One region of the Marivirga salinarum genome, then DNA from elsewhere that is predicted to be linked to it. Evidence: riboswitches for the same ligand, from Rfam matches in the RefSeq annotation. Region 1 holds a riboswitch; the other holds the start of a gene.
The links. Region 1 has a riboswitch for thiamine pyrophosphate ahead of QYS49_RS08115 (TonB-dependent receptor). Riboswitches for the same ligand answer to the same signal wherever they lie in the genome.

Region 1 (16,541 bases):
GTTTTGATCAAGGAGGCTACAAGGAAAATGCTATTCCGCATCAAGAAGCCAGAAAGGTATATGATTTAGACTCTAATAAGCAGATTACGCTCTTCGGTAATGAGAAAGAGGAAGAAAAGTCTAAGCCAGAACCAAGAAATGAGCCTAGTCCATTTACTTTTGAAAAGCGAAATACTCAAGAATCTCGTCCCCCTGCAGATGAGGAAAGAGGTTATTCTTTTGGATTCCCTTCTAAAAAGCAGGAAGAGCCAGAATATGTAGAGGAAGAGAATGATTTTGCTGATGATTTTACTGATAGCTTGTCTAATGAGTATGATATAGTAGATAAGTCAGAAAGTCAGGATGATGTAGATAAAAAAGAGGCAGAGCGCCAAGAAATGTTGAGAAAGCGTTCTGTTGAGAGGATTGAAAAATTGAAAAACTTAAATGGTGGACATACCAATACTCCTGAAGCGTATAAACAAATGGAGGTACCGGCTTATAAACGTAAGCAGGTAAAATTAAGAGATGTGCCACATTCTTCTGAGAAAAATATCTCAAGATTCAATTTGAATGATGATAATCAGATATTGGGCAATAATAAGTTCTTGCACGATAACGTAGATTAAATTATTCACAAATCCTTTTAAGTCATAATAAACAGGTGTTACAGGCAGCTTCGTAAGGAGCTGCTTTTTTTGTTTGCCTTGGATGCAGACATATCCGATGGGTTGAAAGAAACCCAAGTTGCCTAGCCAGAGGGAAGACAATGCAAAGCCAAGGGCGTTGTTGGCAACGACAGGGTGTGTAGCAAGTCAGGGGAACATAACGAAAGTGAACCGACCTTGGCAGACAGTCTGGGCAACCTTGCAAAAAGTGGGAACGCCCGAAATCTGGACAAGATTGTATGCTATAACGGATGTGTTTCCAGACAGGATAGTTTGCTTAATGAGGGAAGCCTTTACCCTGCAAAATAATGCTAGCCGGTGACAAGTTTGACGACAAGGAACTGGCGAACAGGTGAAGGTGGCAGATGAAACCGTAGTAGTGAATAATTCCCTGCCAAAGAAAGTCTGGTAACGGACGGGAGGAGAAAACAGGGAAGACTTTATGCGAAGAGCGTGCAACTTGTCATAAAGGGGTATTCATATTCAAAAGAATGGATGTTGTGCGAAGGGGCAAAGTTAAACCGAAGACTTGGAGCTAAACCGAACGTATCAACCTGAGTTCGACATTAATTTGGAAATTCAGATTTTTCACCCAGAGGGTGACCAGCCTATGGCTTGCATCCATTCAATAGACAAGGCGTCTTTTTGAAGATATAGCGAGCTATATCGAAGAAAGACAACGCAGTATATTGGATTATATGGGAAAGTTTTTCTGATTCCGCTTGTAAACAGCGATTTTCTTCCTAAAAATTTCTTACAATAGCCCGCTATTGCTTCAAAATTTTTAGTTGAAACTCACTATTTACAAACGGTCTGAATCCTAAATTAATAATCGAATTCAGGTTATCAGGTAAAAGCAAAGATAATTTCTGCTGGAATGCGGGATTGTATTTTACGGAAAGGGGTGACGAGCCTACATTCTGTGGAAACCGTGCGAGTGTTCAGTAACCGTGGTTAAATACTGCTGACAGATTGACTTTGGATAGCTTGTCTTTGAGCTAGAAACATCAGCGGGACACGGAGAAAGAAGAACCTGCCCAATCACTGAAAGTAGAGTTGCCAAAACTGCAGAAAACGTTTCAATGCACATGCTAAGGATTTTGCATCAATACTATGAGATGGTATTGAATAAGGCTTAACAGGAGCCGTGTACGATGGTCTGTAAGCACGGTTCTGTGAGAGGGCTTGAGATAGGAAGTTTTATTTTCCTATCTTTACCCTACTCTATTATGCAAATTCGTACCAATTATTAATGGAACTCAAGTCGCTATGTAATTACCTAACGGTACGTTAGTATAAATGTGTGCGTTTAACATTTTGAAATACGACTATTTCAAAATACTTTTGTATGCTAAAATTTTAAATCCTAATTGATGCCTTTTAAGGTTACTTTTCATCTTTTCAATAATAAAAAACATGCCTAGTAAGTATATTTACCTAATCTTAATATTTTTAGTCAGTTTATCCTGTACAGATGAACCAGAAACAGAAGCCCTCGAAGTAAGATCATTATCCTATACCAATAATAGCACTACCATAAAAGTAGGTGAAGGCTTTGCCAGTGATGCTCCTGAAGTGGATGGAAGTGGCACTTTAACCTTTTCAATTGCAGATGTTTCTGTCAGCAACTTTGAAGGTATCACAATAGAGGACTCTACAGGAGTTATCACTGTGGCTGAAGGTAATACGCTTGAAGGAGGTATTAACTACGTTATTGCTGTGGCAGTTTCTAATGATGATGTTACTGAAGTCTTTGAAAGTGCCTTTACGATAGAAATGGTTGCCTTAGACCTGCCAAGAAACCTGATTTATTCAGTAGACTCAATTGCCGTTCCTTTGGCAACGAATTCAAGTAGTGTAGCACCAACTTTAGATGGCTTATCACCATTTAGCTTCACTATAGAAAATGAGGCAGAAGTGCCGGGGTTTTTAAGTATCAACGAAGAAACTGGAGTGATCAACGTCAATGGTGAAACTTCAGAAGTTGGTACGTATAAAATTAATCTATTAGTGGCTAATGAGGATGGCGCAACTAGTTTTGAAGCAGCTTATACCGTAAAAATATTGGCCCCAGAGGCCATAGCTGGCTTCTCCTTTAGTATTAATCAGAATAACGCTTATACAATTGACTTTACAAATACTTCACAAAATGCGGTTTCTTATACGTGGGATTTTGGAGATGGTAGTACATCAAATGAAGAAAATCCAAGCCACACTTATAATGATGACGGAGAATATGAGGTAGTATTAACGGCCACCAATAGTGATGGCTTTGACAGCCAGTATGCAGAAACAATTTGTGTAGCTGACTTAGCTGGTATGTATAATGTTGTTGGATCATCACCAGATGCTGGTGTAAGTAATCTTGAATATACAGCTGAAATAGTTAAAATTGCTCCTGGTGAGTATTATTTCTTGCCTACTAGTGCTTATGCGGTGTCATTAGGTTATTCTGGTGCTTTTGCTGTTCCAACTATCTTTACTGATGTTTGTGGTGAATTAGAAATTCCTGCTCAAAACCTAGGTGGTGATTTGGATGGCTTCCAACAATTCTCAAATGATGTAGCTGGAGAAGGATCGATTGATCCTGAGACTGGTGTCATTACATTTGAGTATATTATTAGTGGGTTAGGGTCTCAAATAGATGTATTTACTCCAGTTGAATAATTTTTTAAAGGAAATAATTAAATGTTTATATTTTAGGATTGCTTCTGATATTCTTTGGAAGTAGTTCCTAAGATGAAGATTTCACAGGTTGTGGTACATTAATCTCTGTGTCCGGTGTTTCAGCTTTAGTTAATGTGTCTGATGTTGCTTCTGCATATAATGAGAGCAGTGAAGATACTATGGGGGTTACACTTACACTAAGTGAATTTCAGTCTAGTGCAGATGCTGTTTTGATGCATCTTAAATAGGTGGCGAAGCTACTATAGGTGATGGTTATATTTTTATAAATTAATATGGATTAGGTCTTGCTAAAAAGGTTATACCTGCTACATCTGATATACAATCTCTTACTTGGAATATAGTGATCTTTGATGATTGCGTTGGTGAGAATGCCGAAACGATTGAATTATATTTCGGTGATGAAAGATCTGCTAATGTAAATATTGAACCAACTACAACGAGTTTCTCTATTGTTAATTTTAGAAGTGATTTGGCAGTTGCTTCCACGGCATGGGGAGATGATTTAGATGGAAATCCTATTGCAGTTGAAGCTCCAGATGATTAATCTATTGATATTGCAGATATTAATATGGATTGGGAATTGTATGACACAGACTTCAATTTAATTAACTATTCTTGGTTTTGATAATCCAGAAGAAATGATTATTGCTAACTTTGGTAGATGGAGACTATTATCTAGTTCCCATTCAGTATGCATCTGTGGATATAGACCCTCTTGATCCTGTAAGATATCCTTTATTGTTTGACTTCACAAGATGTGGTTCAACTTTAAATGCTAGCCCAGTAATTAATGGCTTTACTACAGCAGGTTTCGATAATGGTGATGAGACTTATTCCCAAGCAATTGTTGATTATACTGTTACTGAAGAAGGAGATAATGTTACTATAAATGATGGTGTTTCAGATATTGCTTCAGGTAAAATGGAGCAATTACAAACTATAATTTCTCAACGAGATAGAAAGTAATATTATTTAATAAATAGAAAAGCAGGGTCGTAAGGCTCTGCTTTTTTGTTTGCCTTGGATGCAGACATATCCAATGGGTTGAATGAAACCCAAGTTGCCTAACCAGAGGGAAGACAATGCAAAGCCAAGGGCGTTGATGGCAACGACAGTTTTATTTTCCTATCTTTACCCTACTCGATTTCTGGTGACCACAAATAAAATATGACAGCCAAAGGCTGTTTTGTGTTAACCACAAAGATTACACTGAGAATTTCACAAAGGACTCAAAGGGATAGGCCATAACTTATATTTTTACCAAAAGAACTCGAAATACACAAGTAAGATCAGTAGTAAATTTTTTGCCACAGCGAAAAAGCTTTTGTTTTCCCTGCCTGCTTCAGACAGCTTTTGCTTCTTTTGTGGTTAATTTTTCCATAGTCGGTGTTCCACCGACCATCTTTTTGCTTGGGTTTAACTATTTGTATTTTACTTCATAAATCTGCGGTTTCCTATTAAAATCATATTTTCCTCAAAATCCATCCCCCAATTTTGTGAAAACGGAAATGTTTGCACTAAATTCGTCCATCAATTTTTAAGAAGATAAAACATGACTTTAAAAGATATAGCTTCAGTTACAGGAAAAGGCGGTTTGTTTCAGGTAGTAAAACCTTCAAGAACAGGCGTTATTTTAGAATCCTTAGATGAGAAAAAGCAAAAGCTTGTAGCTCACGCACACGATAGAGTATCCATATTGGATGAAATATCCATTTATACCACTGATGCAGAAGGGAATGTTCCTTTACAGAAGATTTTTAATACTATGCATGAAGAATTTGGTGACGATTTAGGAATAGATGCTAAATCTTCAAAAGAAGAGATTATGGCTTTCTTAAAGCACGTACTACCTAATTACGATGAAAATCAGGTTTATCCTTCTGATGTAAAGAAATTAGTGAGCTGGTATAATACTTTATTAAAAGAGGCACCTGAGGTATTGACTGCTAAAGGCGAAGAAAAGAAAGATGAAGAAAAAGAGTAATTTGATTTAGTAGAAATAAGATTTTATGCCTTCCAAGTTTTCAAAACTTGGAAGGTTTTTTATTTCATTCAAGCTTAGGCGAAAACCATTTCATTCAATTTTCTAACCTCCTTCCAATCCAAAGTTACACCTTTTGATAGCCTCTCATAATGGCTTCTAAAGTAATTAATGCAAATATTCTGAAAATCATCGGGGCTAATACTTGAGGCATAAACTGGTCTGAAACAAGGACTCTGAAAGCGTTCTTTCTTACTTAATTTTTCTCCTTTTAAGCGCAGAATAGGAGCTGTATCTGTAAAATGTTCTGCTTCCCATGTTTTACCGCTTTCTTCAATTTCATTCAATTGATCACATAGCTTTTCCATGCTGATTCTTGGGAAATGCTGGCGAGTGGTATTGATCCAAGTGGTGTATTTATATTCTAATTCATATCGGTTATCCGAATAAATACTCATGACCATATCAGCAGATTGACTTTTGCTATAAAGGGCATAATAATGCAATGGTTCATTGGCATATACAATTTGCATCCTGATATCATCAATTGTTTCCTGGTTATCAATTTTTTCAAGATGGTTCAAGACTAAATTGAATTCTTCTGTATAAGGAACTTCAGCAATAGGTAAATCCACCACTTTGCTGAAAGCATCTAAAAAGTGAATGTATTTAGGGACACAGGCTTCCATTTCCTTTTCTGCTATTTCAGGAGCACCAAAAGGAGGGTAGAATAATTCAGCTTCTTCTTTATTCAGCCAACAGACTAGTTTTAAGGCTTTTTTCCATTCAGAATATTCAAAATTAATCTCTCTGAAATCTCCAATCTGAGCCATTTCAGTCAATAAATCATAATGCTTTAATGCTTCCTTTGGATTGAAAACAGCCCATACACCCAAAAATCCATCAATATCATAATGGTTATTGGTGACATATTTTTTATCCAGTTTTGGTAGATTGTTTTGAATTGCTTTTAAAACAATTTCAGTGCTGGTATCTGCTTCACAATTCTTGGGAACTGGCGCTCCTCGCCAATGCGATAAATCAAATCCCTGAGGATGATGGGCATCGACTACCAAAACTTCATCAGGATATTTTTTGATGTCGTAGAAGGGGATGAAAGTTTTATCAGTCATAATTGGCTTTTTGAAATTGAAAGTAGCTTTTCCAAAGTTCTAAACTTTGGAAAAGCTATCTATTAATAATTATCAGGTAGTTCTTCTTAAAATCTTAGATTTAAACCTAATAAATAATTTGCGCCTGCTTGAGGATATAAATAATTCTCTCTTACTTCATATGATCCGGCATTGTAGCCGAATGTATAACCGTTTGAAGAATACATTTCGTTAAATATATTATTCACCATCAATTTCAGCTCTGCAGTTTTTAAGAATGGTAAGCCAAATTTGTAGCTTCCTACGAAATCACTTACAAAATATGGATCTAAGGCTCTATTATCATTAGAGGTATTATCCAAATATTGTTTCCCTACATATTTTCCTAGTAGCGTAAATTTCAATCCTCTCACTGGCTGATAATTGATTTCTCCGGCAGCTATGATGTTTGGAGAGAATGAAATATCTGTATCGCTATATTCATTTTCAATCACATTATATTCATCCCAGTTTTCGCCATAATCATAAATTACCTCTGTAAAGTTGGCTATTTTATTTTGGCTGAAAGTGGCATTACCACCTATTGATAATTGTTGAGTTAATTGATAAGCACCAATCAATTCTATTCCCCTTCTATAGCTATTTTCCACATTAGTTCTAATGCTTGACCCGACATCGTTCAATTCCCCCGTAAGGACTAATTGATTAGTGTAATCCATATAATAGAAAATGGCCTCCGCACTGAAATTGCTTCCTTGTTTTTTATAACCAAATTCATAATCATATAAAGTTTCTGGCTGCGGTGTTACATCTTGAGGCGCATCAACAAAATCATTTCTTACCGGTTCTCTATTAGCTACAGCAACAGAAGCATATAATTGACTGTTATTAGGTAAACTGTAAGTTAAACCTGCTTTAGGATTAAAGAAAAAGTATTCACCACCTGTGTCAATAGTAGTTAAGTCATTGTCAATCCCTTGAGTAACATAATTGATATTTCTGATTTGCATATCAGCAAACATATTCAATTTCTCATTGAGTTGATAATTAGCTTTTAGGAAGGTGTTAAAATCATATTTTCTTCCATAGTTATCGTAGTAACGCTCTCTAATTTTAGATTCACCAGCAAATCTTGCCCAGATGATTTCACCAAAATGATCTCCGTCATACTCATTATAAGCTCCTCCTAAAGTAACATCCCAATCACCTTCTTGATAATTCAAACTATAGGTCAAGCCATAAAAATGGTTGTCTAGCCATCTTCTTCTAACCAAATCAGTAGAGGAAATAGTGCTGTCTCCAATCACAACATCATTTAATTGATAATCAGCGAAATCATCATCATTTCTGTATTGCTCATAATAACCTCTACCATAAGTATAGTGGAGAGCTGCGTTGGCTTGTATGTTATCAGTAAATTGATGTGACAAGTGGAGTTGATAGTGATCTTGCTGATAATTATCAGTCTCATTATCATATAAATAGTAATTGAATGTCCTGCCAGAATTCAGAAGATTTTCAGCTTGATCTTCTGTATAACCATTATTTAGGATTACTTCCTGCATACCTTCTTCATTATTTTCTAAACGAGCTTCCGGTGTGCCCCACCAGCTTTGATAAGTTTTTTCTTTTCCGCCAAAAGCCAAAGCTTTCACGATAGTTTTGTCACCGTAATAAGCACCGGAAAGGAAGTAAGATTGCATATCAGAAGTTGCTCGGTCTATATATCCATCCGAATGAATGGAAGAAAGGCGTCCTTCAAAAGACCAGCCACTATTGGTAATTCCCGAATTGAAAATCACATTATGCTTCCTTGTGTTGAAAGAGCCATAAGAATTATTTACTTCTCCAAAAGCATCTTGAGATGGAGTAGAAGTTTGCATATTTACCGATGCACCAAAAGCAGCAGCCCCGTTAGTTGAAGTTCCTACCCCTCTTTGGATTTGGATATTATCCACGGAGCTAGCTAAGTCCGGCATATTCACCCAGAAAGTTCCATGAGATTCCGAATCGTTGATTGGAATTCCATTTATTGTGACATTAATTCTAGTTCCATCACTACCTCTGATTCTCATTCCAGTATAACCAACCCCTGCTCCAGCATCTGAAGTGGTCACCATTGAAGGTGTGTAATTCAACAGCATAGGCATATCCTGTCCTAGATTTTGCCTTTCCAGCTCTGCCTTCTTAATATTGGTAAAGGTAGTAGGTGTATTTTCATCTGCTCTTGTAGCTGAAACCATTACCTCATCCGTAATCTGAATATCTCTTTCTAATTCAAAATTAAGGGTCAAATCCTGATTTTCGAGTTGTACTGTTTTAACAGCTTGCTTAAAGCCGATATAAGAAACCTTGATTTCATATTTACCGGCATTAACATTATTGATGCGGTAATTTCCATCAATATCAGTGGCACTTCCTTTTTGAAGGGATTCTATCACTACACTTGCACCCACTAAAGGCGAGTTGTCTTCTTGGGAAACTACTTTCCCACTAATGCTGCTTTGAGCCATTAAATGCATACTCATAACCACAGCCAAAGCAGTTAATAACCACTTTTTTGTAAATTGTAACATTGTTTAAATTGTTTGTTAGTGAAACTCATGGAGGCGGGGTAATTACCTCCTTTCATTTTCCTTAACCAAAATCCCTGCGACCGCATTATCGGCATCAGGTTCATTGGGTATGATCTCAGCCCGTTGTATTAAGGCACCCCAGCGTAGATACGCTTTATCTTTACAATAGATTTACAAGAACAATTGTTCCTGAAATCTTATTTTTATTCATTTTATGTAATTGATTTATAATATTTAATTTCACAGAAATTTATTATTTGGCACTGAATCCCGATTGCTATCGGGACAAGTTTCTCTCATGTAATTGCCTAATAGGCTCTATTTAAATTCAAAATTCCTACGCTCGCATTACCGAGTTCAGGTTCAGGGTATATTCTCAGCCCGTTATATTAAGGCACCCCTTATTGATGCTGCAAGTATAAGAGGGAAATTCTGAGGAAACAAATTTTATTTCAGCATTTTGGTTTTTCTTTACCTTTGTACGCTTGATTTTAGGTTAATGATTTTTAATATATTAATTTTGAAATTGGGTTTAAAATATCTTATTCTAATTTTCAATTTTAAGCATAGTTTTTAATGAAAAAATTCTACTCTCCCCTCAAATCTCTATTATCTTTATTTTTTATTTTATTTGCTTTAAACGTTCATGCTGCTGACTATTTTTGGATAGGGGGTAGTGGTGATATTAATGATTTAAATCACTGGGCAACAACTAGTGGCGGATCAACTCTGCATACAAATCTGCCCGGTGAAGATGATGATTTATTTTTTGATGCTAATTCATTTTCTGCAGATGGTCAAACTGTTACATTTAATGTAAATATAGGTGTACGGGATTTTAATGCTAGTAATGTCAGTAATGCCATAATTTTCACTGGAAGTGGGGATTTTAATATATATGGCTCACTATACATTGGGGTTAGTGTAGAATTAGACCTTGACTCCAATCGTTTAAGCTTTTACAGTAATGAGGATGGGGAGGAAATAGAAATTGCACAAGGCAATATGGATATTGATGACCCTAAATCAAATAATATTAGTTTTTTAGGTTCTGGTAGCTATACCTTCCTAAGCAATTTTTCTGCAGCGAATGTTTTTCACTATTCAGGGACTATAATATTTGGTGCCAATGAATTTGATTTTGGCTATTTTAATTCCATAAATAATGTAGCCAAACATATTGACATTACTAATGCTATTATCAATTTATCTCATTGGAGTATTGCCTCTTACGATGTGATTACATTGGAGTCGGCAAATTCGACCATAAATGTAAGCAGAGACTTTAAAGGGAATAATTTAGATTATTTCGATGTAAATATTTTAATGCCCGATTTTTTTAATACAGTTAGCATAGAGGACGATAACTCCTTTGATAATTTAACAGTAGCAGCAGGTATTGAAGTTGAATTTCAAGCAGAAAGTCAACAAACTATCACAAATGCCTTGACTGTTAATGGAACCGCATCAGAGGTGGTAGAATTTGTTAGCTCTACTGAGGGTAGTACTGCAACCATTATTGGGTCTGGAATAAATGTTTCAGGAGATTATTTAAATATTACTGATGTCGATTTCACAGGTTCAGGCACTTTTAGTTTAGAAAATTCCCTTGTTTTAGACGATTCCCAGGGTTGGGAAATCAACTCAGTACCAACACCAACTGGGAATGGACAATTTTATTTCTCAAAGATTTATAGTGACAGTATATATTTAGGCTTGACTGCGGGCGGTGGGCAGGAACGAATAGTTTTTATTCGTGAAGGTACTTACCCAGATGTAACTGTAGCAGATGATACTGAATATACAGCCAATACTACATTTGGACAGGGTCAATTAGTTGGCACTGATACTTATGTAATATATCAAGGTAACGATAAGCAAGTAAAAATCGATGGCTTGCAACCGAATACTGAATATTATTTTTCCAGAATGGAAGTGAACTCCACGCCTGACAATTCAAGTGTTAAATATCAAAGTACTTCTACCAGTTTTGCAAAAATTATGACAACTCTGGAAAGCGGAAATATATACATGCATAATGGAGAAGTCAGTGTAAATACCGGAGATAGTTTTTATGATGAAGGTGGAAATGGTTCTTATTTTCCTAATAAAGAACAAGTTCTAACCTTAAATTCAGCAGAAGCTGGAAAATCTGTGAAATTGACTTTTAATGAATTGGAAGTTCGATCTTATGAAAAGCTTAGGATTTTTGATGGTGCAGATACTACAGCAACACTTTTAGAATCTTATTCTGGTGATACCCATAGTTTACCTTTAAGTGTTTCTTCATCAGGGGAGTCTTTAACAGTTAAATTTGAAAGTGCTGATTTTGAGACAAGTAGTTTTAGTTCTAAGGGTTGGCAGGCTGATGTGGATATTACATTGCCTGCTCCAACACAAATGGCTTCTGAATTGACAGTTGAAAATATATCTGATTCAACAATTCGAATCAAATTTTATTTGGGTAATGGTGATGATAGAATGATTTTAATTCAAAAAGGAACTAGTCCTATCACTTTTACACCAACTGATAATCAATCTTATGCGGATGATTTTGAAATCGGCACTGTAAGAAATATTAGAGCAAATAATATTTCTAGTTTCGGTTCAGGTTGGTATGTTACGATGGATAAACTTGATTTTGCCTCTGAGTATACAGTTAAAATCATAGAATATAATGAGAGTAATGGAGAGATTACTTATGCTGAGGAAAGTTATGAAACAGTAGTAGACAATATAATAGAGGCTCCTTCAGATGATTTTTCAAAATATGACTTAGATTTTTATTCATATGATCAGCCTTTTGTAAAAATCGAAAAAATAAGACTGAGTGGTCCTCGAGTTGACCCTTCTTCAGATTTTCGAAATGAAAAAGAAGCAAATTATTTTTTTCTAATAAGTGAACAACCCATATCTGAAAGTTTATTGAGAGAGACACTTAAAGATAATACTCGATTTCAAGCAAATGAACAATTTGGATTAGGTACTGAAATTGCAGAGGGAGTTTTCGTTGTTACTAAAAGAGATAATACTTTTTACGATACAGAAATTTCTGGACTTAAACCCTCAACAGATTACTATTTTGCAACTATGCTTTTCAGAGAAAACCGAGTGGGTTTAACTTATGGTTGGAACACATTAAGGTTTAATAAATTTACTACAAGACCGGAAAACTCCATCTTTTTAAATGATACTGTGGATTATATCGACTCTGTTAAGTTTTTATATGACCCTACTGGTTTTGCAGGTACTATTTGGAATTATGAGGATATAACACAAACATTCTACCCAGAACAAAGTACAGATAAGTTATCTTATCAAAATTTAGGAATTGATAGTCGAGTTGGAGGGAATACCATTTTTGATTTAAGAGTTTTTGATGGCACTGATTCTCTAGCACCATTACTAATTGATTATGAAGAGTTAACAGTTGACGGTATAAACTCTGATTCAGTAATTCAAGCTACGAATAGCCAAGGGGCATTAACATTTGTGTATAAAAAATTATGGTCAGGATATACGCATAAAGGATTTTATGGGAGATTATTTCCAGTTCAAGCAGGTGAACAAGAACCAACTCAAAGTGTTTCAAATTTTGAAGCGACTACTACGAAAGAAGGAACGGCAGATATTAATTTTGTTCGTGGTAATGGGGATAGAGTTGTAGCCACCATAGTAAACAGATATGAGGAGTCCCCAAGCTATATAGATGGATTGGATTACCAATTCAATAAAACCCTTAAAGACTTTTTTACTAATGGAAGTCAAGTGGTTTACAATGGTGCAGGCAATAATTTTTCCATAAATAATTTAGTGCCAGGAAAGTCCTATGACATATATTTTGCCGAAGCTAATGGGGAGGGGAAGAATATTGCTTATGCACAGGCAAAAAAGTACACTTTTAATGTGCCTGAAAACAGACCCACGATCGCAGCTAAAAACTTAGATTTTCTGTTAATTAATGATTCTACGGTAAACTTAAGCTGGGAAAATGGAAATGGTGAAGAAAGAATCGTTTTAATTACTTTAAATAGAGCTTTATTTAATACATATCAATCTATTGACGGTAGAGATTTACCGTCTGTGAATGGTGGTTTGATTGAAGATTTTTATCGTGTTAATGTAGATAATGGATACAGCAATAGTACTTTATATTTGGCCTATTCAGGCACAGGTAATTCCGTAAATGTATCCTCTAAATACTTGGTTCGTCAGCTCTATAATACCGAGGCCTTAAAATTTTATGTACTTGAGTATTATGGGGATGAGAATGCTAAAAATTATTTAAGTTCTGAGCACAAGACATTTTCTTTTATACCAAAAATTGGCACAAATAAACTTGACGGAAGTTATTTTACTATTTCAGAAATAGATGCAGTATCTTTTAAATTATCTTATGAAACAGAGGCATATTACTATCCTTATGAGTCAGTTGTGGTTGTCTCAGAAAAGGGAGTGGCAGACAATACCATACCATTTGAGAGTGGACTTCTTCCAAATGGCTTCACTGAAATAAAAAATGGATTAGTAGGAACATTTGAGAACAAAAAAGTCTATTTCTTTGATAGACCTAGTAATAACTATATAAAAGGGTTGAAGCCTAATACTGACTACACAGTAACTATATATAATGCCAGATTCACTAAGCTAGCTTCAACTATCACGAATGATCAGATTTATCAACGTGATGTTGCTACAAGTAATACTAGCACTTATTATTGGGTAAATGGATCTGGAAATTGGGTAGATTTATCCCATTGGGCAACAAGTTCTGGAGGTAAAACTAAACACAGTACTTTGCCTGATAATAGTAGTGAGGTCATTTTCGATGAAAATTCGGTTTCTTCAGCAACAAAGGACTCTGTTGTTATTTCTACTGAAGAAATGGCTTTATTCAGTTTTGATGCCAAAAGTTTGCCAAACAAATTGAGTTTTGTTTATGAAGATATTTCTAGTAGTATCGATCAAGTTAATATTGCTTCATCCTTTGAACTCAATGATAGTCTCAATTTCTTTGCTGATAACTTAACATTAAGACAGGCGTTAGAGGGAAATAAATTTAGGTCTAATATTGCTTCTACAATTCTTTCTATCGAAATAATGCCAAGTAAGAATCATTTAAATATTAAGAATGTTTTTAGTTTGATGGAATTAAAAATTACCAATGCTAATGTTTCATTTGAACCTCAAAGTTCTATTAGTGTAGAAGATATTAGCTTTAATAATTCCATTATACATAATATGCCAAGATGGGAAGGAGTTAATTCGATTAGTAGTGATATCAAATTACCCTATGTCGAAACTGGGAATAGAGATTACTTTAATACCTATTCAAATGTGGATATCGATTCTCTCTTTTTAAATATACATAAGGTGTATTTAAAGAATCAATCTACGTTGCAGGTAGAGGAGATAATTAATAATTCTCAAAAAACAGTTTTACTCACTTCATTAGATGGTATTGCTAATATAAAAACTAACTCAGATTCGCTTATTGTAGATAATTTTTACATCAAAAATAATTTTGCTTTAGGTAGTGCTGTGTATTATGCTAAAAACTCGGCTTTACTAGAAAACACTAAGGGTTGGATAAATGATAATGATTCATTTCCAGATGTAGAAGCAGAAGCAGAAGCAATCATCATAACTGGCCTCAAAACTGAGATTAGTTTAAAGCTTTATAATTATTTATCCTTTGGAGGTTTGTATATAAGTTTACGTGAGGCAAATAAACCTCATAAAGGACCAGGGGAATTAGAAAATCTCAATGCTAATTCAGTCTATTCAGAAGCTTCAGGTGAAGAACAATTATTGTATCTAAATACTAATTTCAAATTTGATTTTAATAGACCTCTTTTAAATATATCAAATTTAAGTCCTGATACTGAATATATTCTGTCATTCTACTCATGTTACAAATCAGGAGATCAAGTTATTTTTTCTGAAGATCGCAGAGAGAAGAAGTTTAAAACACTCAAGAAAGACGATATTTTAATGTTCAGAGAAGGCGGAGATGTTATTGTTGATGGACGCAAAAATCTTTATGGTGTAAACGGATTTGAAACAGGTGAATTCCCGTTTGAAAGAAGTGAGGTTACATTGTATCCAAATAGCAATTCTAAAAAGATTGCATTGACAGCTTTACAAATCCGGGATATTGAAACTGACATGGATGTTTCCATTTTTGATGGTATTGATACTTCAGCAAATAAGATTTTGGATTCAAGATTAAGTGCTCGTGGTGAGAATTTGGAAAGTATTTTTCAAGATAATTACCCAAAAGCCTCCAATGCTGAAGGTGCATTAACAGTAGTATTGGAAGGTTATACCAGTGCCAGTTCATATAGTAAAGGTCCTAAATTTATAGTTTATGAATCTAATGGAGTTGTGGCTAATGAACCAACAGTTCAGGCCAGTAATGTTGAAATTTCTGATAAGAATCAAAACACAGCTACTATTACGTGGACTAAGGGTGATGGAAATAGAACTTTAGTTTCTATTTTTGAAGGATATTCATCTTTTGGAAGTTCTATTTTTAATGATGGGATAAAGTGGAATGCTAATAATATATTTCGTTTAGGTGATAGGGTTGGAGATCGATATACGCAATATATTGTGTATACAGGTGAGGGTGATTCCATAACCATTGATTCTTTAAAAGCAGATACTAGGTATGGTGTTATGGCTTTAACTTATAATGTCTCTGAAACTGAAGATCCAAATTATATGAATTCTGATGTGGTTACAAAATCATTTTACACAACACCAAATGCACCTGTTCAATTACCGCAAAACTTTTCAATTTTTGATCGGGAACCTATTTCAACAAATTTTACTTTTCAGGATTCGGTGGCGACTGGAGCATTGATATTGATTAAGGAAAATGAAGCAGTTGATTTAAGTTTGGCTACAGATAGCATTAAGAATCAGAATACTTCAGGATATGTAGTTGATTTTACTGAATTAGATAGTCTTGAAGATGGAGCCAGAATATACTTCAATGATAATTATTCTGACATGAATTATTATTTGGAAGGGTTAAAGGAATCAACTGAATATCACTATGCTATTTTTAATTATCGAGAGAATTCTGTAGCTAGAGTAGTAAATGAAAATGCCTTAACAGGTAGCTTCAAAACACAAGATGCGAGTTATAAAATAAATGGTTTCAATTTACCAAATAATTCCTTGCAGGGTGAAGAGATTTGCATGGGTGCAAATATAAAAATCTATTACAACTACACTGGAACTAATGAAGGTGATAATTCAGCTATTCCAATCATTTCAAATTCTTTAGGTATGAGTGATAGTACACTTTTGGATGTAATAAGTGAGGAGGATGGTTTAATGATAGTGAGTCTACCTGAGGATTTGGATTCAGGCATGCACTATTTCTCTATGATTCCTGAGCTGGGAAGTGATTTTAAAATATACATAGACTCACTAAATATTCAACCGATTCAAGAAATTGAAATCACTAGAAATAATAATAAATTAGTGGTTAATGACTCGGTAGACCTAAGGTGGTATAGAAATG
Region 2 (16,541 bases), 1.2 Mb from region 1:
AATGCGCGCTAATGGATATAGCCCAAGCGGATGCTTGGGCTAGGTATGTGGTATCATTTACCGTAGCTGTTTAATCCCCAAAATAATACAAAGACCTCCGCCAACCATTCCTATCCATGCCTCTATAGGTGTGTCGCCACTAAATGCTCTACTGATTTGTGAGCCTGCTGAATCATATACATCATACCCCCAAATTGCTAGTGCTACACCCGCAACAATAAGGATTATTCCAATTAGCTTCTTATTCATAGTTCTGTTATTTGTTTACAACATTTTAATATAGTCAATTATCATGACTTATTAATGTAAGCGCTATAATCAGCAAGAGAAAGAAGTGTAACGATATTGAATTCTTAGATTTTAGAACCGAAATGGATTTTTGGTAATATCAAATTAATAGACCGGAGGCTTTTCCTGCGAAACGAAGTAGATGGTACTATTTTACTCTTTCTTTAATTGTGCAATCCCTTTCTCCCAGTGAAAAGCAAAGAGTATTGCTGCTGTGCCGGCTGCAACAAAAAACAAAAAATGCCCTTTTGGACCAATGGTAGATACTATTTGCGGGTCTTATTGAACAGGCATTTTTATAGTTTTAACCAAAGAGCTAATAGGGATTACCTCCACTTGCTTGCCATACATGATGAAAATCACTTCTTTCGTCTTTCCAATCATTTTACCCTTTTTTACTTCTCCATCTGAAAATTGAATAGTAATAGGATCAAGCTTTTTAAGTTGCTTTTTTGAAATTGATCCATACCAATCCGCAGATACGTATAGGTAGGAAATGAGCACTATGAAAAATGTGAAATAGCGAAAGTTAGCAAACCAGCTTTTTTGGTCAAAACCAAAATATACTAACCGCGAATACCACTTGGGGTACTTCCCTTTCCAAGCCACATCTAGCTTGTAAATCAAATAAGTAAACAGCAAAGAAATCATAGTAAAAAGCAAGACTTGAAAATCAGAGAAAGGAGTGATCAGAAAGTCAAATACATCGGCATAATCAAAAATATTAATTCCGAACTCATCATACCTCTGATAATTAAATAGCATCCCAATCCCTACGGCAAAAATATAGGCTACCGTAATGATGGTTTGAAGCTCTTTGATCATTGCTTCATAAGCGTTTTTAATAATTCCTTCGTTCATAAAGTTAAAAGTAGAATTAATTACAAGATTAAGCGGGATTTTATATTTTTAATTTGAGATTCGATGACAATTTCTGATGTCACTTCTCCGCTACTGTAGGCGGCAGCTTTTTCAATTAAGCCTGCTGAAGGACTTTCCAAAACGGTTGCCTTATTGATCTTTCTATAGCATAAGCACAAGCGGACGCTTGCATTATACTATTTCAGTTAGTTTCAAGTTAGCACTAGTTCAAGCGCCCGCTTGGACCATTACGCTGTGCCTAAGGGATATTTTTTGAAAGCATTGCTTAAGTTTTTAATTATCCTTAGCTTCGTCTTATATTTTACATGGGGTGCCAACTGAACGGCTGAGATTATACCCAAATAACCTGATCTAGGTAATGCTAGCGTAGGAATTGTGAAAGCCATTCGAACTTCCTCTTCCCCTGCATGCAAAGGTCATAAATATTAAGTTCGATGACTGAAATTTCAAAAAAGGAAAAATTTGATGTCGCCACCGGTGAATTGCGCAATTGGCAAGGTAGGCAGGAGTGGTTTTTTAACAGAGACGATACCGACCACTACGAGGCCTATTACGAAGGACCTTATAAGCGCCAGGAAGTTTGGCAAAAAAGAACGCTGGAAGAACTCATAAAGAAAGATAGCCGCGTTGAAAGCTTATTGGAATATGGCTGTGGCACTACACGCTTTACAAGATGGTGGCATGAAATAGGGATTCAGGCTACAGGCGGTGATATTTCTCCTTTTATGCTGGCCCAGGGTGTTCACCTCTTCAATGGCGACCTTGTTCTAGCCGATTCTCATCATATGCCTTTTAAAAATCATACGTTTGACGCACTGGCCTTTATCACCACTTTCGAATACTACAAAAGACCAATAGAAGTAATCCGTGAAGCCGCAAGAGTAGGTAAATATGGGATTATCTTTGGGATGATGAACCGAAACACACCCAAATTGGTGCGAAGAAGGGTACAGCAGTTATTTGGACAAAACAATTATTACGTAACGGCTAATTTCTATACGCCTGCTTCATTAAAAGAACTTATTGCTGAGGCGCTTCCTGACAGGGATTATAGCATTCAGTGGAATGCAACTGGCTTACCCAAATGGTTTCCACGTCAGCAGTGGAAGTTACCTTATGGTGATTTCTTTGGTTTATATGTACAATTTAATGATGTGTGATGGCGGCTTTTGATGATCAATTTGGAAAAGTAGATGCTCAGGTGTTTAAAGAGGATTTACTGCATAAATGTGGGGCCAAAAGAGAAGAAGTAATTTGCGGCCCGAGATTTGGCGTTGATACGGCCATAATTGACTTAGGTAATGGAAATGCGTTGGCCACTTCTAGTGATCCGCTATCTCTGATTCCGTCTCTGGGTATGGAAATTTCAGCTCACTTATCCGTGCACCTATTGGCTAATGATATGTCTACTACCGGATTTGCTCCCCAGTATGCTCAGTTTGTACTCAATCTTCCGGTCAGTTTGTCTCGGGAAGATTTTAATTTGTATTGGGGCCACATAGATACGCTTTGCAAAAAAATAGGCATTAGTATTACGGGCGGACATACAGGCCAGATTCCCGGTCAGGAATCTACCATTTCCGGAGGAGGCACCATGTTTTTACAGGCTCCGAAAGACAAAATAGTAAGCAGTAATAATGCAAGAGTAGGCGATAGCATTATCATGACAAAACATGCGGCTTTATCATCCTCTTCCCTTTTAGCCAATGCTTTTCCTAAAACGGTAAGTGAAAAGTGCGGTAAGCAAACCCAAGAAATTGCGGCTAATAACTTTTGGGATCTTTCTGTATTGAAAGAAGCATTAGCGGCCTCCAGCATTCTGGAGCCAAACAAAGAATTGCATGCGATGCATGATGTAACAGAAGGCGGAATTTTAGGAGCATTGGATGAAATGGCGGATGCCTCGGGCTGCGGTTTCACAGTAGAATTAGATAAGATTAAACTGAATGAGGAGGTAAAGCAGATTACTGATTTGTTTGAGATCGACCCCTTTATCTCTATCGGTGCCGGTTCTATGCTGATGGCGGTAAAGCCGGGAAATGAAGACCGCTTGATCCAAGGGCTTTCAGAAGAAGGAGTTGAGGCTTATAAAATTGGAGAGTTTACGGAAGGCTCTTCCAAGCAGCTAGTGCAAACCAATGGAGAGCAGAAGCCTTTTACTTTTGATGGGGTGGATCCTTATTGGGCTGCATTTTTTAAAGCATTTCAAGCAGGATGGAAATGAAAAAACTAGCAGGACTTTATTTGGTGATTGACCCAAGTCAAGAGCACGAAAGCTTGTTGAACAAACTAAAGGCAGCTTTGAAAGGGGGCGTTGATATTGTACAGATTTGGGATCATTGGCCTGAGAATCAGAGCAAGGAAGCCAAATTAAAATTTATTAAGCGGGCTAAAGAATTGGTAATGGATTTTCAAGTGCCAATGCTTATGAATCAAGACTGGCGCTTGGCCTTAGAGACAGGATTAGATGGGGTACATTTTGACCGATTGCCTGCCGATTTTCCAACTATTCAGGCCAAACTGAAAGACCAATATATTGGCCTTACGGTTACGAATGATATGGAAGCCGTACTCATGGCTGAGCAAAATGGCTTGTCTTATATCAGTTTTTGCTCCGTTTTTCCATCTCCTTCGGTTGAAAGCTGTGATATTGTACAGCCCGAAAGCATCAAGAAAGCAACCAAAATCAGCAATATGCCCATTTTTCTTTCGGGAGGAATCAATCAAAAGAATTTAGAGCAATTGAAGGAGCTCCCCTTCCATGGTATTGCGGTTATTTCAGGCATCTTAAATGAAGCCGATCCTGAAGCAGCTGCCAAAAAATATAAAGAAAAGCTACAGTATTAAGAATATAGGGATTGAGATAATAAAAAATTATGCAAAGCAGACTATTAAAGAAAATGTGCTGCCCTTTTGATAAGGGTGATTTGAATATAAGTATTTTTAAACAGGAGGAAGAGGAAATTATTGAAGGGCTTTTGACTTGCTCAGCTTGTCAGCGTTATTTCCCTATTATTTATGGTATTCCAATCATGACCCCTGATGAATACAGACAAAAATCATTGGAAGCTCCGGTCATGAAGAAGTGGGGATTGGAATTGCCTGCTGGTGATCAAAGCTTTCGATTAGATGGACCTACGCATGCAAGAGCTTTGGAGATGGGTGGTGATGAATAAGAGGAGGGTAGGTTAAATGCTTTATGGAACCAGAAAAGTTGCCTAAAATGATTGACCACTATGCATAACATGGCGGGAACGAGGGTATTTCCTAAGATTCTACATGACCTCTTGCAGTCTGCTTCAAGCGTCCTCTTAAACCAATTGCTGTATTATTGAAGCTCCAATTCTTGACGACTCAACTCCAGCTGCTTTGCATTGATATACTGCTGCTTTTCCCCCATAATTTTTTGGAAGCGATCATTATCTTTTAAGTCTTCATAATATGGACTTTTCAGATACTCAATGGGAGGGGAAGGATCATTTTCAGGATTTAAACTGTCTAGCAGGTGTAAGGCTTTTTCTTTTTCTCCTTTGATAGCATAAGCTTCCATAAGTAGACCCGGAAGTGCTGAGTTTTTACCCCCCTCTTTCATCTTCTTTTCCAGGATAGTAATAGTAGTGTCTAGCCAGTAATTAGCGGAATCAATTTTGCCTTCTTCCATTAGTAAATAACTCAAGACATGAGTTTGATCAATATACTCCGATGGATTGAATGCAGGGCTTTGAATCAACTCATTCACATACTTTTTCGCAAGTGTTTGGTCCACATTTAAGGCCAAAACTGCACATGTCGCAGTTACTCTTATGTTTTGTGGGTCTGCAGCTTTAAACTTTCTAATTTGTGTTTTGGCCTGATCAGGCGTGCTGTAGAACAGATGCCAGAGCGCATAATAAAACTTTACGTCAAGGTTATCTTGCTTTAAAGAAATGGCTTTCTGGAGGTAAGCCGCTGATTTAGAAGGCATATCCAACAATAAGTATGTAAGCCCCATGCCAGCAAAAATTTTATAATTTAAAGGATTTGACTTGATGATTTTTTGATAGAGCCTAATCGCTTCCACTTGCCGGTTTTGTCGAATACTAATATCTGCTAAATTCGCCAATGCCAATAGATAATTAGGATTAAAAGTCAGTGCTTTTTGGTATTTCTCCTTAGCTTCAGCATAGTTTCCTTCACAACGGAAGGCTGTTCCCAAAGCCGTCCAAGTTTCTGCTCTTTTAGGTCCTAAAACCGTTGCTTTTTCCGCATATTTTTTGGCAGAATCTGCGAAGAAATTTGTGTAGAACCCCCTAAGATATCCTATTCCATAAGTCTCTGCTAGGCCCGCATAGGCCAAACTAAATTCAGGATCTAATGCAATTGCTTTTTTGAAGAGGTCGGCTGCTTCTTTAAAATTTTCATTTTCATAGGTGTTATATTTTTCCCTTGCTTTCAGATAGATATTGTAGGCCGCAAGATTATCGGTGGGTTTATCCTTTATTTTGGCTTTTTCTGCAGGGCTTAAAGTGGCTTTAAGATTACGTGCTACCTCTTCGGCTACCTGGGTCTGTATGGCAAAAACGTCATCCATTCTTTTGTCATAATTTTCTGCCCATGCCTGCTCTTCAGGGTCAAGCTGCACTAATTGACATGTGATGCGAAGCTGCTCGCCAGCTTTTCGAATACTTCCGGTGAGCAGATAGTTTACGTTCAGTTCTTCTCCTATTTCCTCTACTGTTTTTCCTTCTGTATCATAATCTCGAATAGTGAAATTACTCAAAACCCGTAAGTCCCCAATCTGCGAAATCTGTGTGAGAATATCCTCTGTAATTCCTTTGGCAAAGTAGGCATCTTCTGCGGTGCTCATGTTTTCAAAAGGTAATACTGCAATCGCTTTCTTCTCATCGGTAGTCTCAAGCGTGTCAGTAAAATTGAAGACCCTATCTGCCAATAACAAGATAATCGCAAGCGCCATCCCCCCGAAAATAAAAAAGTTAAGACGCTTTCCAGTTTGCTGATGAACAGAAGCCTCATTTTGTACCGTACTGGTTCGTTGAAAACCGGCAGGCGTCCACTCATAGATATAGGCGAAAATAACCCATATAGGGAAGCCTCCAATCAAGGCATACAAAACATAGCGGATCGCACTATCTGGAATTTTAAAGGCAGGAAATAAGATATCAGCTACTTGTAAAATTGCCCAGCCGATCACTACATAGGAAATGGCCGATTTGATAACATTTCGCCTTTGAAGCTCTTGAAAGAAGTTTGACATCTATAGTGGTTATGTAGCTAAAATCCTGTCTGCAGTAGGTAGAAACCGACTGCTAAACCTTAAAAGTAATATTATTTAAACTGTTTACCAACAGTATATTAAAGTAAACTGTGCACCAAAATATTCTGAAAAGAGAATTATTATATGTAATGAACAGTTTTGGTATATTTATATAGTAAAAGAGCAGGGTTGATTACTGAAAGTAATATAGTGGTTTTAGCGATATAATACCACCCTTATCGCACGTATTGCGTACTAAAAACGCGAGCGAATCAGCAAGCTAATCCAACAATTCTACAGCCAACAATTCTTTCCTAATACCAGCATATTCTTTTGCTGAAATATATTTGTACTCCACAGGATTATCGTGTACATAATCTAATTTCTGCTGGAATATTTCATTACTATCTTAATTTGTGGGAAAGATTTCCATCAATCTTGCCACCTTGCAGAGCCTGTCGGGAACGAGGCAAAGCAGACTATTAAAGAAAATGTGCTGCCCTTTTGACAAGGGTGATTTGAATATCAGTATTTTTAAACAGGAGGAAGAGGAAATTATTGAAGGACTTTTGACTTGCTCTGCTTGTCAGCGTTATTTCCCTATTATTTACGGTATTCCAATTATGACCCCTGATGAATACAGACAAAAATCATTGGAAGCGCCTGTCATGAAGAAGTGGGGATTGGAATTGCCAGCAGGAGATGAATTGGGTCAGCAACTTCTTACCTTTTTCAATCACTTCCAGTCGACATAAATGGGATTATTTTCATTGGAAAAACTATCGAATACATAATCCTCATCAGAATTCGTAAGACTTCTCGCATATAAGTAAAGTTCGCTGGCTTGACTAGAATTATTATAACCGCCAACTATAAATTGTTTAGCACTATTGTAGGTAGGGGTGATATGATCAAATTCAGAAGTAAAAGAGTGGAAATTATTTAAATCTTCGAAGAAATATACTTCTTCGAGTACATTAATTGAGTTACTTGCTCCCAAAACCAAATCTTGAGCGTTGGAAGAGAAATTTACATAAGTAAAATCTTTCACTGAGTTATTTGAATAAATTATTTCGTTATCACTTCCATCATTTGGCTTTTGTATTAATCTATAGGTGTCTGAATTAATGGCACCCATGTATTTTACAGTATAAGCCAAATCTCCTCCAGAAGAAATCGATAAAGAAGTAAACTCTGCAAAAGCATAGTTGGGAATTGAAGGCGAAGTTAATGTAGGAATATCCATATCGGGCCCATAAAAAGATAAAGAATTTCCGTTTAGAATATATAATGTAGAGTCGTCTTCACTCCAGTCGAATGATTTTACATCCGTATAACTTGAAAGTATTGTCAATACCGTTCCAGTGCTGTCGATGATCTCAATCAGGTTATCTTTATTCAAAAAAGCAAACTTTTTTCCACTATGGCTTACAGATATTTTAGTCTTAGTATTTTCAGGAGTTCCAGTAATCTTCTGGGGAATAGACTCAATATCAGCAAGATAATAAACGTCATTTTCGTAGATAAATGCAATATTTGTAATGTCCGGCTTTAATGATTCCTCTAATTGTTCAATATATTCCTTAGAAACAAAAGGGTTTTCTGCCTCACAAGAGGATAATAAAAGACAAACAAAAAAGAACTTTATAGTATTTAGTTTCATTATAAACAGATTAATCAGATAGTTAGACAGCTAATAATTTTATAGGGAATATTGCAAGAGTAAAAGTTTAAAAGAAATAAGTAATCCCTAATCCGTTAGACCAAACTCTATGTGCAATTCCTAATGATGAATTAAAGTTTACACTGGAAGGATCAGAATTACCGATTTCAAAAAAGATATGATACATTGAATGGGCATCAATTGACCAATTTTCATTTAATGCATAATGGAACTCGATAGTTGGGGTTATCCCGCCTCTTCCACTAATAAATGATTCAGTAGAATTTACAAAGTCATCTGAAATAGAGGTCTCATACATGACAAAATAATATCCGGAATGTACTCCAGGCTTAATTTGAAAGTTTCTATTTACTTGTAGATTCCATAAAAAAATAAGATTCAGGGATAAGATTTTATAATCAGAATACTTGGCTGTCCCATAGGTGGTATTACTCGTTAAATAGTAAAATTCCTCTTCTTTAGGACTAAAATTAAAGTAGCCTAATTCACCACCTAAAGTAAGTGAGCCATTCTCTTTAATTAGTCCAAGTTTATGACCTACTGTAGGATTATAGACAAATTTTCCTTCTCCTTGAAAAAGAGCATAGTCTGATGAATATCTTAACCCTAGTTTTTTATCTCTACTTTGAGAATAGCTGATGGTTATCGTAAAAATCAGCAATAGAACAGAAATCGTTATTTTTTTAGTCATTAGATTATAATAACAACTCGTCTTACGCAATAGTCTATTGAAGTAGACAAGTTTTTGATTTTTTACATTAGCCTGCTAAACTACATACTTTCACAAAGGAAAGAAAGCTAAATTCAGTATTTTAGTTTGCGTATACCGTAAAAGTATAGTAGTTTAATGTATATACTATATGGTTATGATGTTTTAAGAGAGTTTAATGTTGAGTGAATCTTTGATTTCAATTCCTTCTTCCCGTCATGCTCCGCATTGTGGCATTAAAAACTTAAATACCCCATCAAATGAACATCTAACAAGACCCTTTCCAACACCAAAATCAATTGAAGAAGAATAAAGAAAATGTGCTGCCCTTTTGATAAGGGCGATTTGAATATCAGTATTTTTAAACAGGAGGATGAGGAAATTATTGAGGGACTTTTGACTTGCTCAGCTTGTCAGCGTTATTTCCCGATTATTTACGGTATCCCGATCATGACCCCTGATGAATACAGACAAAAATCATTGGAGGCTCCGGTCATGAAGAAGTGGGGATTGGATTTGCCAGCAGGGGATCAAAGTTTTCGATTAGATGGACCTACGCATGCAAGAGCTTTGGAGATGGGCGGTGATGAATGAAAGGTGGGAGGTTAAATGGGCTTTTATGGAACCTGAAAAGTTGCCTAAAATGATTGACCACCATGCAGGCATGGCGGGAACGGGGGAGTACGGGTGCTAAATAGCATTTAACTTTTCTAAAAGTACTATATATTTTTTGGCTTCTTGAATTTTAGGTTGATTGTCATAAACAGTTAGAGCTCTAAGTAAAAGCTCTCTTACTTGAATATCTAGAGCATTATAGCAAAGTAAAGAATTTAATTTTCCAGCTATATTTATTTCTATATCTTCAGATTCTAAATTGTCCATGTAATCTTTTACCTCATTGTAGTACTTTTGTTTATTGTAATTCTTCGAATTCCACTTATTCCGACTAGGAAGAAAGAAATTTACATGCATGAATATTTCAGTTTTTCCATCTGTGGTTTCAATAAATGTATCTAACTCTCTTTTTAGGAATATGGAAAATTCGGGTTCAAAAAATTTATAGCTAAAATAAATATTCTCATTAATTACCTTCTCAATCTCACCGTTATTAATGAAAAGATGTAATAATGCTTGCCCATCTAGCCCTGATTCTAAAATGGCTTCTGGGTAAGTAAAATTAGTTTCAAGTTGATGGTTAATGTGAGTTATTCGAGATTCTTTATTATTTGTTTTAAAATCGCCATTGACTTTGTAGAAAATGTCTTGCACTTGGATTTGTGCAAATATGGTATTGTTTCCAAAAAACACAATTAGAATAAACGTAAAAGAAATACATTTAAAAACAGAATTCAACTTTGTTTTGAAACCAATATTCATAAGTACTTTTTTGTCAAAATAATTTTATCGTTACTATATAGCAATTTAAGTATTTGTTTAACATCAATTCCAATTGGGTCTTTGATATTTAATTTAGTTTTGATCAAATTTATTTTCCAATTCCAGTTTATATTCTTGAATCTCCTCAAATTTATTAATACCTAATATCTCGGTTAACCTTAAAAAAGAGATTTTATCTTTGAAATGGAGATATTCTAGCAATGGTTTTAGATATTTTTCTTGCCCATTATACATTCTTCGAAATTGAATTGAATGTTTTTTCTTATTAAAACATAAGGTCATCCAATTACTAGTTCCGTTTTCACTATACGGGTCAAAAATCGGTTGTGCACTTTTAAATTGAGAATAATAATTGCCAAAAATGAACTCTAACTTGTTTATCTGATCGAGATCAATTTTCTGATCATTTATAAATATCTCTGTGCTGCCAAACTTTAGCTGTCCCATCAACTTTCCTTTTAGAGGTTGTATTTTACCCCTCACCACTACTGCCCTAACAAAATAATAAAGCATTACCGTAAACAGAATTCCAGAGATAGCTTGATTAATTGTTTGTGATATTGTAAAAAAATGGTTTAAGATGAGAATTAGTATTGCAAGAATCATAGCAACTATTCCTAGAATATCACTAATCGAATATTGCTTTCTTTTATCGGGAATAAAGATGTCAAATTTTAATTCCATTTATCTAAAAGTTACCTTATTGGGTTGGCGATAATGAATGAAAGGTAGAAGACCACCATGCAGAGGCATGGCGGGAACGGGGATTTATTCTTGAATAGAATTAATTTTATTACTAATATTTAATGAAAGGTAAGAGCTATTTTATGAGTTGCAGAGTTTTCATAATCTATAGATCCATCACCACCTATACCGAAAATTTCAAATTCAATTCCCGCGGAAGTTATTTTTTTGAAGGTAAAGGAAAGTTCTACAGTAAATTCTTTTTTTGGTAATCCCTCTACTGTAGCGGAAACTTTATTCCATTGATCAGCTGCTTCAAAAATTGCCTCAGCAAGCTTTTTCTCAAATAATTTTATTGGATCGTACATTTTATCGATGCTTTTCTCTTTCGCCTCTGAAGGTTTTTCATAGGTATATGTAAGAGTATGAGCTTTCTCCAACTGCCACTTTTTTTCAGCTTTGACAAAAAATGAGAAGCCACCACCTCCGCTACCATTATAACTCGTTTTTAGTGTTATGACCGCCTTTTTGATGTTAAGAGGATTGTCTTTAAGACTTGAATTTGCTTCATTAATGCTATTATTGATAACAGTAACCATTAAATCAAGAGGTAAATTGTTTTGTTCTTTATCTTCTTGTCCTAAAACTTGATGGAACGAAATTAGGGTAACTAATGCTAGTGCGAAAAGCTTTTTCATAGTGCTATTATTTTGGTTGAATAATTAATTATACTAGTAAGATATTATTTTTATTTTAAAAAATAGCATTAAGGGATAAAAAAACAAGGTAGAACCTATTTTTACCGCACCTGTAGTCTTCGGAAATTCCTCCCTTATAGTCAACTTCTATTTTATGAGGGCCTATGATTTCAGCCGTGAATGGCAATGTATCCTATTCAGTATTTTCATCAGCTGGCTATTGGCTTACATCAATTACAAGCTAAGTGAACTCTTCATCACCAAATGGTCAGCCCACCTCAATCAAGTTGACTTGCAAGTGAAGTATAATGAGTGCAAGCTGATAAAAGCTGATTTAGAAGTGAATTTAAATGAGCTTAAGATGAATTTTGATGAATTGAAATCAGTAAATAAATCCGATAAAGAAAAATATTCTCAGGTATTGAAAGAGTTTAATGAATTGAAGGAGGAAGCTGAGGTAATGAGAAGTAAGCTGAGTAGGAAGAAGAAATAAGAAATTAAGATAGCCAATAAATTAATACGGATGTGAAAAGAATGGCAATTACTTTTATCACATAGTATACCCATCCATTCCATTCATATCCGTCATCCGTCTCTCTAAATGGATTTAAAAGGGTTAGGACTTCTACAACTAATAAATAAGACAGAATCATTGCATACCATGGTAAATCAAAATACCATTCATACAAAAGCCAATCTATTTTTTCAATTTCAAAAATAAATAAAGGAATTAACAGGATTAAAGTTGTTCCAATAATATTTGGTATAATACCAGGAAGTTTGGTTTCTAGTAAACCAACTCTTTTTTCACTTACATACGTCAAATTGATATTTGACATGTTCTCGCAATCAACAATTAATAAATGTCCAGGAATATCTTTTGATAACATACGCCCAAATTTAGTTTTGTATCTTCTTGCACTTTGAAGCATGATTTTGTTTAAAGAACTACAATCATTCTCCTTTAACTCATAGTCTACAACAATTCCAGAGTACAATGTTGAATCACTTCCAGTGCCAATTAAAATATCGGCACGAGTAAATAGATGTTTATTTGATCCAGGCTGTATACCTTTTAATTTTTTAAAACTGGTGTGATGTCCATTAAATAAATAGAACCAATAGTTTCTAAATCTTAATAATTTAAATTTGGTATCTATTCTACTTTTCCTGACAGCTCTTCCTAATACTAATCCTGAAGCAATACTGATTGAATAGAGCAGGCCAGTAAATGGAGCTATTTTACTAGCAAATATTTCATTTAATGTGATGGGATATATAGTGTCGTCATCAGGTTTTGTTTCATTAGACTTAATCTCTTTAAAATAGTCTATAATAAAATCTAGATTAATTGTGTCAAATGAATTGTATAATAGTGAGGTTATTATTAATAATATAACTCCTGGAATAGATGAAATAGCAATTAAAGTGATCAAATTATAATTCGACCTAAACTCTTTTGAAAATTCACCATAAAAATAAAGTCTACGAAAAATTACTCCAGGAAAAATAATTAGGAATAGGATTGTTATAAAACCTAAAGATAAATTCATTATAGTTAAATCACTATTTCAGAGTAGTGTTCAGAACTCTGCTTGCTATCTATAAGTTTATTAATTTCTTCCATTTCTTTGGGGCTTGAAAGAATTTTCTCTCCTTTTTTGGAAACAATTTTACTGCTATCATCATGAAATAACGATAAAATTGAAGATATTCCTATAAAACCTAATACTATGATCAGTATGTCAAGGAATGTAACTGAGTCATTATTTTCAGATTTTTTATTCATAGAGGAGCAACTTTATATTTGCAATATTACTAATTTATAAACGCTAAACATAAAATAATAGTTTATTTTAGATGTAATGAAATGGCATTTATTAAAAATGCCCTATTTCTACTTCCATAGCTCCAATCAAATAAGCATATTCCACTTTTTTTATATTACTGTGATTCTTGGCGTTTTCTAAATTTGATTCTATTATTTCTTTACATCTATTTCTTATAACATTTTCCTTAAATAATAATTTCCAAGTGGTAGTAAGTTTATTAATTTTAGACCATTTCCTTTCAGAAAGAAATTTATAAAATAATTCTCTTTGATCATCTGTTGCATCAGGTAAATCTAAAGTTACTAAGGCTCAGTAAGTCATAATAGTTTTGATTGATTTAATTAAAGATATAATTTTGAAGTTGAAAAGTAAATTATTCTAAGAGTTTAACTATTTACTAAGCAACTGATTGTATTCATCAAAGTATTACTTTGTTCTGGCGTAAAATCTTCTTCAACATATCCATCATTAGTCCAAATTCTCATAGTTTCGATTGGCTTATTTATAAACATTTCTAGTTGCTTTTTCTTGCCAAATACACCTAAAAAGTATTGAGTATAATTACCTTTACAATTGAATTTTGCATCATTTACCAATTCCAATCTGGTGCCATCTCGAAACAAGACATTCATTTTATCATCATCATCAATGCAGCTGCTTGCACCAACGACTTGTGCACTAATTATTATAGATCCTCTGTCACTTTTCAATAAATAGAAACCAAATCCGTTCTTACCACCATCTTTTGATACTATCAGTAATTCTTTTCCTGCATATGACTTGTCTCCTGTCATTTTATCTACCTCAACCGATACGTATTGAGAACAATCATCTGAATTAGTAGACTCCGAAAGTTCAGATTCAGATTTTGTATCAACATAGTCCCATGTTCCATCTTCATATAATAAAACCTTTTCACCTTCATTGGTCGTAGCCTCTTTTTGAGCATTTAGATTCGAAGTTGCTAATAGAAGAATAGTGATTAAAGTAAGTAAATTTTTCATAGGTATATTTTTTTGAAGAACAATTTAACTTTTTATTTAATAAGAACGTGCATTTCGTTCAAATTTTAATTGAAAAAATATAATTTCTCACAACTATCGCACCACCGCCAACCACACTTGCACCAATCCAAATAGGCTCAGTAAATTAGCCTATGCTTTTAAATATACCCGTAAAACCTCACGTTCTTAAATTCTTAGAAGAAAAATACCCACGCTAGTCCTCGTTTGTAACGAGGATTCACAAAACATGATGTATCGTCCTAAAATTACTTTACGGTTTAACATTATAGTCCTAATATAACTTTACTACGATTAATAGTCCTAGTATTACTTTACTTTTTCTTTGTAGTAGTTCTTCCATTTTCGTGTTATAGTCTCTTCAGTTTCATGTGCAATGTTCGGTGTTAAGTAACTGCAGCTCATATGTGGTCTAATACCATTATAGTTTTTAATCGCTCTATCAATGAAATTTTTCGCCACAGTAAATGAGCCAAAAGCTTGATTGCATGCAAACTCATGTTTTAAGATACCATTTACCCTTTCCGCTATTGCATTTTCATATGGACTTCCATTCTCTGTCATGCTAATTTTAATGAAGCTGTTATTGAGTATATCAACATAATCTTTACAACAGTATTGTATCCCTCTATCGGAATGATGAGTCACATAGGATTGACCTTTCCGTCTTATTGCCATTTTCAAGGCTTCTATCGGTCCTTCTCTTGATAAGTTTTCACTTAGATAATGACCTAATATTTTCCTTGAGTAAGCATCAGTTAGTAAGCTCAAATAAGCAAAATTTTCTTTTATTTGAATATATGTAATATCACTAACCCATACTTGATTGCTTTTATAAATCTGCTTTTGAGCAATCAGGTTTGGATATTTGCGTAACCAATGATGAGAATGAGTAGGGGTCCAAGCGGACGCTTGAACTAGTGCAGAGCTATCATTGAAATAAAAAAGCAAGAGCGGTTTTTAAAGTAATTGATGCACTTCCACTTAAACCAAAAGAAGGAAGTGATTGATCACCTGAACCGCTAGTGCTTTTATTCAATCTAGAAAGTTTTCTTATTTACTTTCTTTCATAGGGCAAGTTGAAATCCCGAAAGGTGCGTAAAGAGGGCAGAAGCTTATCAAGCTGGTTAAAACAAATACTCCAGCTAATACTAAAAGCACTATGCCTACTGTTCCTGAAATGATTCCTGTGAAATAAAGAACTCCTATAACTGCAGCGATTATTACTCTAATAATTCTATCTGCTGATCCCATATTTTTTTTCATCTTCTTAAAATTTAAATGGTTTTGCTTTATGATAGGATAAAGATAAGTACTGCTCAATTGCTAGTCAGTGACTGCGGTCACCACTCTCCCACAATTTTTATCTCCCCAGCCTTTTGTTCCACTTTCTCTTCATTTTCAAGCTTTTTCAGCACTCGAGTGATCACTTCGCGAGCGGTTCCTAATTCGTTCGCAATCTGGCTATGGCTCATTTTAATGGAATTAGTACTGGTCAGGGCAGATTTCTTTTTCAGATAATCATACAGGCGCTTATCCATTTTGTCTAATAGTAAATGGCTTATAGTTTCCAGTAATTCTGAATATCTTAGATTGTATTGATTATAAAATAATTCATTGAAGTCCGGATATTGATGCAGCCATTCGGGCAAAAGCTGTACGGGAATTAAAATGATTTTTGAATCAGTTTCCGTAGTGGCAAAGACTTTACTTGGGCTGTTTTTCAATGCCGCATTGAAAGTCATCACACAACTTTGAGCAGGTTCTATATAGTACAGTAGTAACTCCTTCTCTTCAAATTTTGAATATACTTTTACTAAGCCATCCAAGACAATGGGTAAGACCTTTACATATTGCTGCGCTCTTAAAATTTCGGTTCCTTTGGGAAATTCTTTGACCGTTGATTCTTGCAGTATCTTTTCAACCAAATCAGGTTTTAAAAAAGACAATATCTTCTTTTCAGATTCCATTAGTTGTGGTTTTTAAGAGGTTCTGTATGCTGCTATAAAGATATTGCTTTTCTGGATAATGTCGAGTAATGAACTACCTTAGCTTGCTTTCATAGCTATTAGCACGCGTTTTGCTTCGCA

Region 2: another riboswitch for thiamine pyrophosphate. It lies ahead of QYS49_RS03230 (class I SAM-dependent methyltransferase); the one in region 1 lies ahead of QYS49_RS08115 (TonB-dependent receptor).

What each region holds. Positions count from the first base shown of each region.
Region 1 is NZ_CP129971.1:1,898,556-1,915,096, forward strand. It holds gene ftsZ (cell division protein FtsZ) at 1-608, shown strand, start outside; gene QYS49_RS08090 (PKD domain-containing protein) at 2,064-3,314, shown strand; gene QYS49_RS08095 (hypothetical protein) at 3,676-3,879, shown strand; gene QYS49_RS08100 (hypothetical protein) at 3,981-4,301, shown strand; gene QYS49_RS08105 (DUF5606 family protein) at 4,888-5,319, shown strand; gene QYS49_RS08110 (DUF6687 family protein) at 5,394-6,449, opposite strand; gene QYS49_RS08115 (TonB-dependent receptor) at 6,536-9,004, opposite strand; TPP riboswitch at 9,059-9,155, opposite strand; TPP riboswitch at 9,322-9,416, opposite strand; gene QYS49_RS08120 (T9SS type A sorting domain-containing protein) at 9,581-16,541, shown strand, end outside.
Region 2 is NZ_CP129971.1:734,051-750,591, reverse strand. It holds gene QYS49_RS03240 (DUF3185 family protein) at 58-249, opposite strand; gene QYS49_RS03235 (hypothetical protein) at 568-1,149, opposite strand; TPP riboswitch at 1,467-1,561, shown strand; gene QYS49_RS03230 (class I SAM-dependent methyltransferase) at 1,605-2,330, shown strand; gene QYS49_RS03225 (AIR synthase-related protein) at 2,330-3,394, shown strand; gene QYS49_RS03220 (thiamine phosphate synthase) at 3,391-4,017, shown strand; gene QYS49_RS03215 (Trm112 family protein) at 4,047-4,346, shown strand; gene QYS49_RS03210 (tetratricopeptide repeat protein) at 4,499-6,424, opposite strand; gene QYS49_RS03205 (Trm112 family protein) at 6,841-7,179, shown strand; gene QYS49_RS03200 (hypothetical protein) at 7,161-8,087, opposite strand; gene QYS49_RS03195 (DUF2715 domain-containing protein) at 8,155-8,799, opposite strand; gene QYS49_RS03190 (Trm112 family protein) at 9,136-9,411, shown strand; gene QYS49_RS03185 (hypothetical protein) at 9,508-10,194, opposite strand; gene QYS49_RS03180 (hypothetical protein) at 10,288-10,899, opposite strand; gene QYS49_RS03175 (hypothetical protein) at 11,019-11,597, opposite strand; gene QYS49_RS03170 (hypothetical protein) at 11,752-12,090, shown strand; gene QYS49_RS03165 (hypothetical protein) at 12,095-13,150, opposite strand; gene QYS49_RS03160 (hypothetical protein) at 13,156-13,386, opposite strand; gene QYS49_RS03155 (hypothetical protein) at 13,816-14,433, opposite strand; gene QYS49_RS03150 (IS3 family transposase) at 14,761-15,402, opposite strand; gene QYS49_RS03145 (YgaP family membrane protein) at 15,505-15,717, opposite strand; gene QYS49_RS03140 (Crp/Fnr family transcriptional regulator) at 15,795-16,421, opposite strand.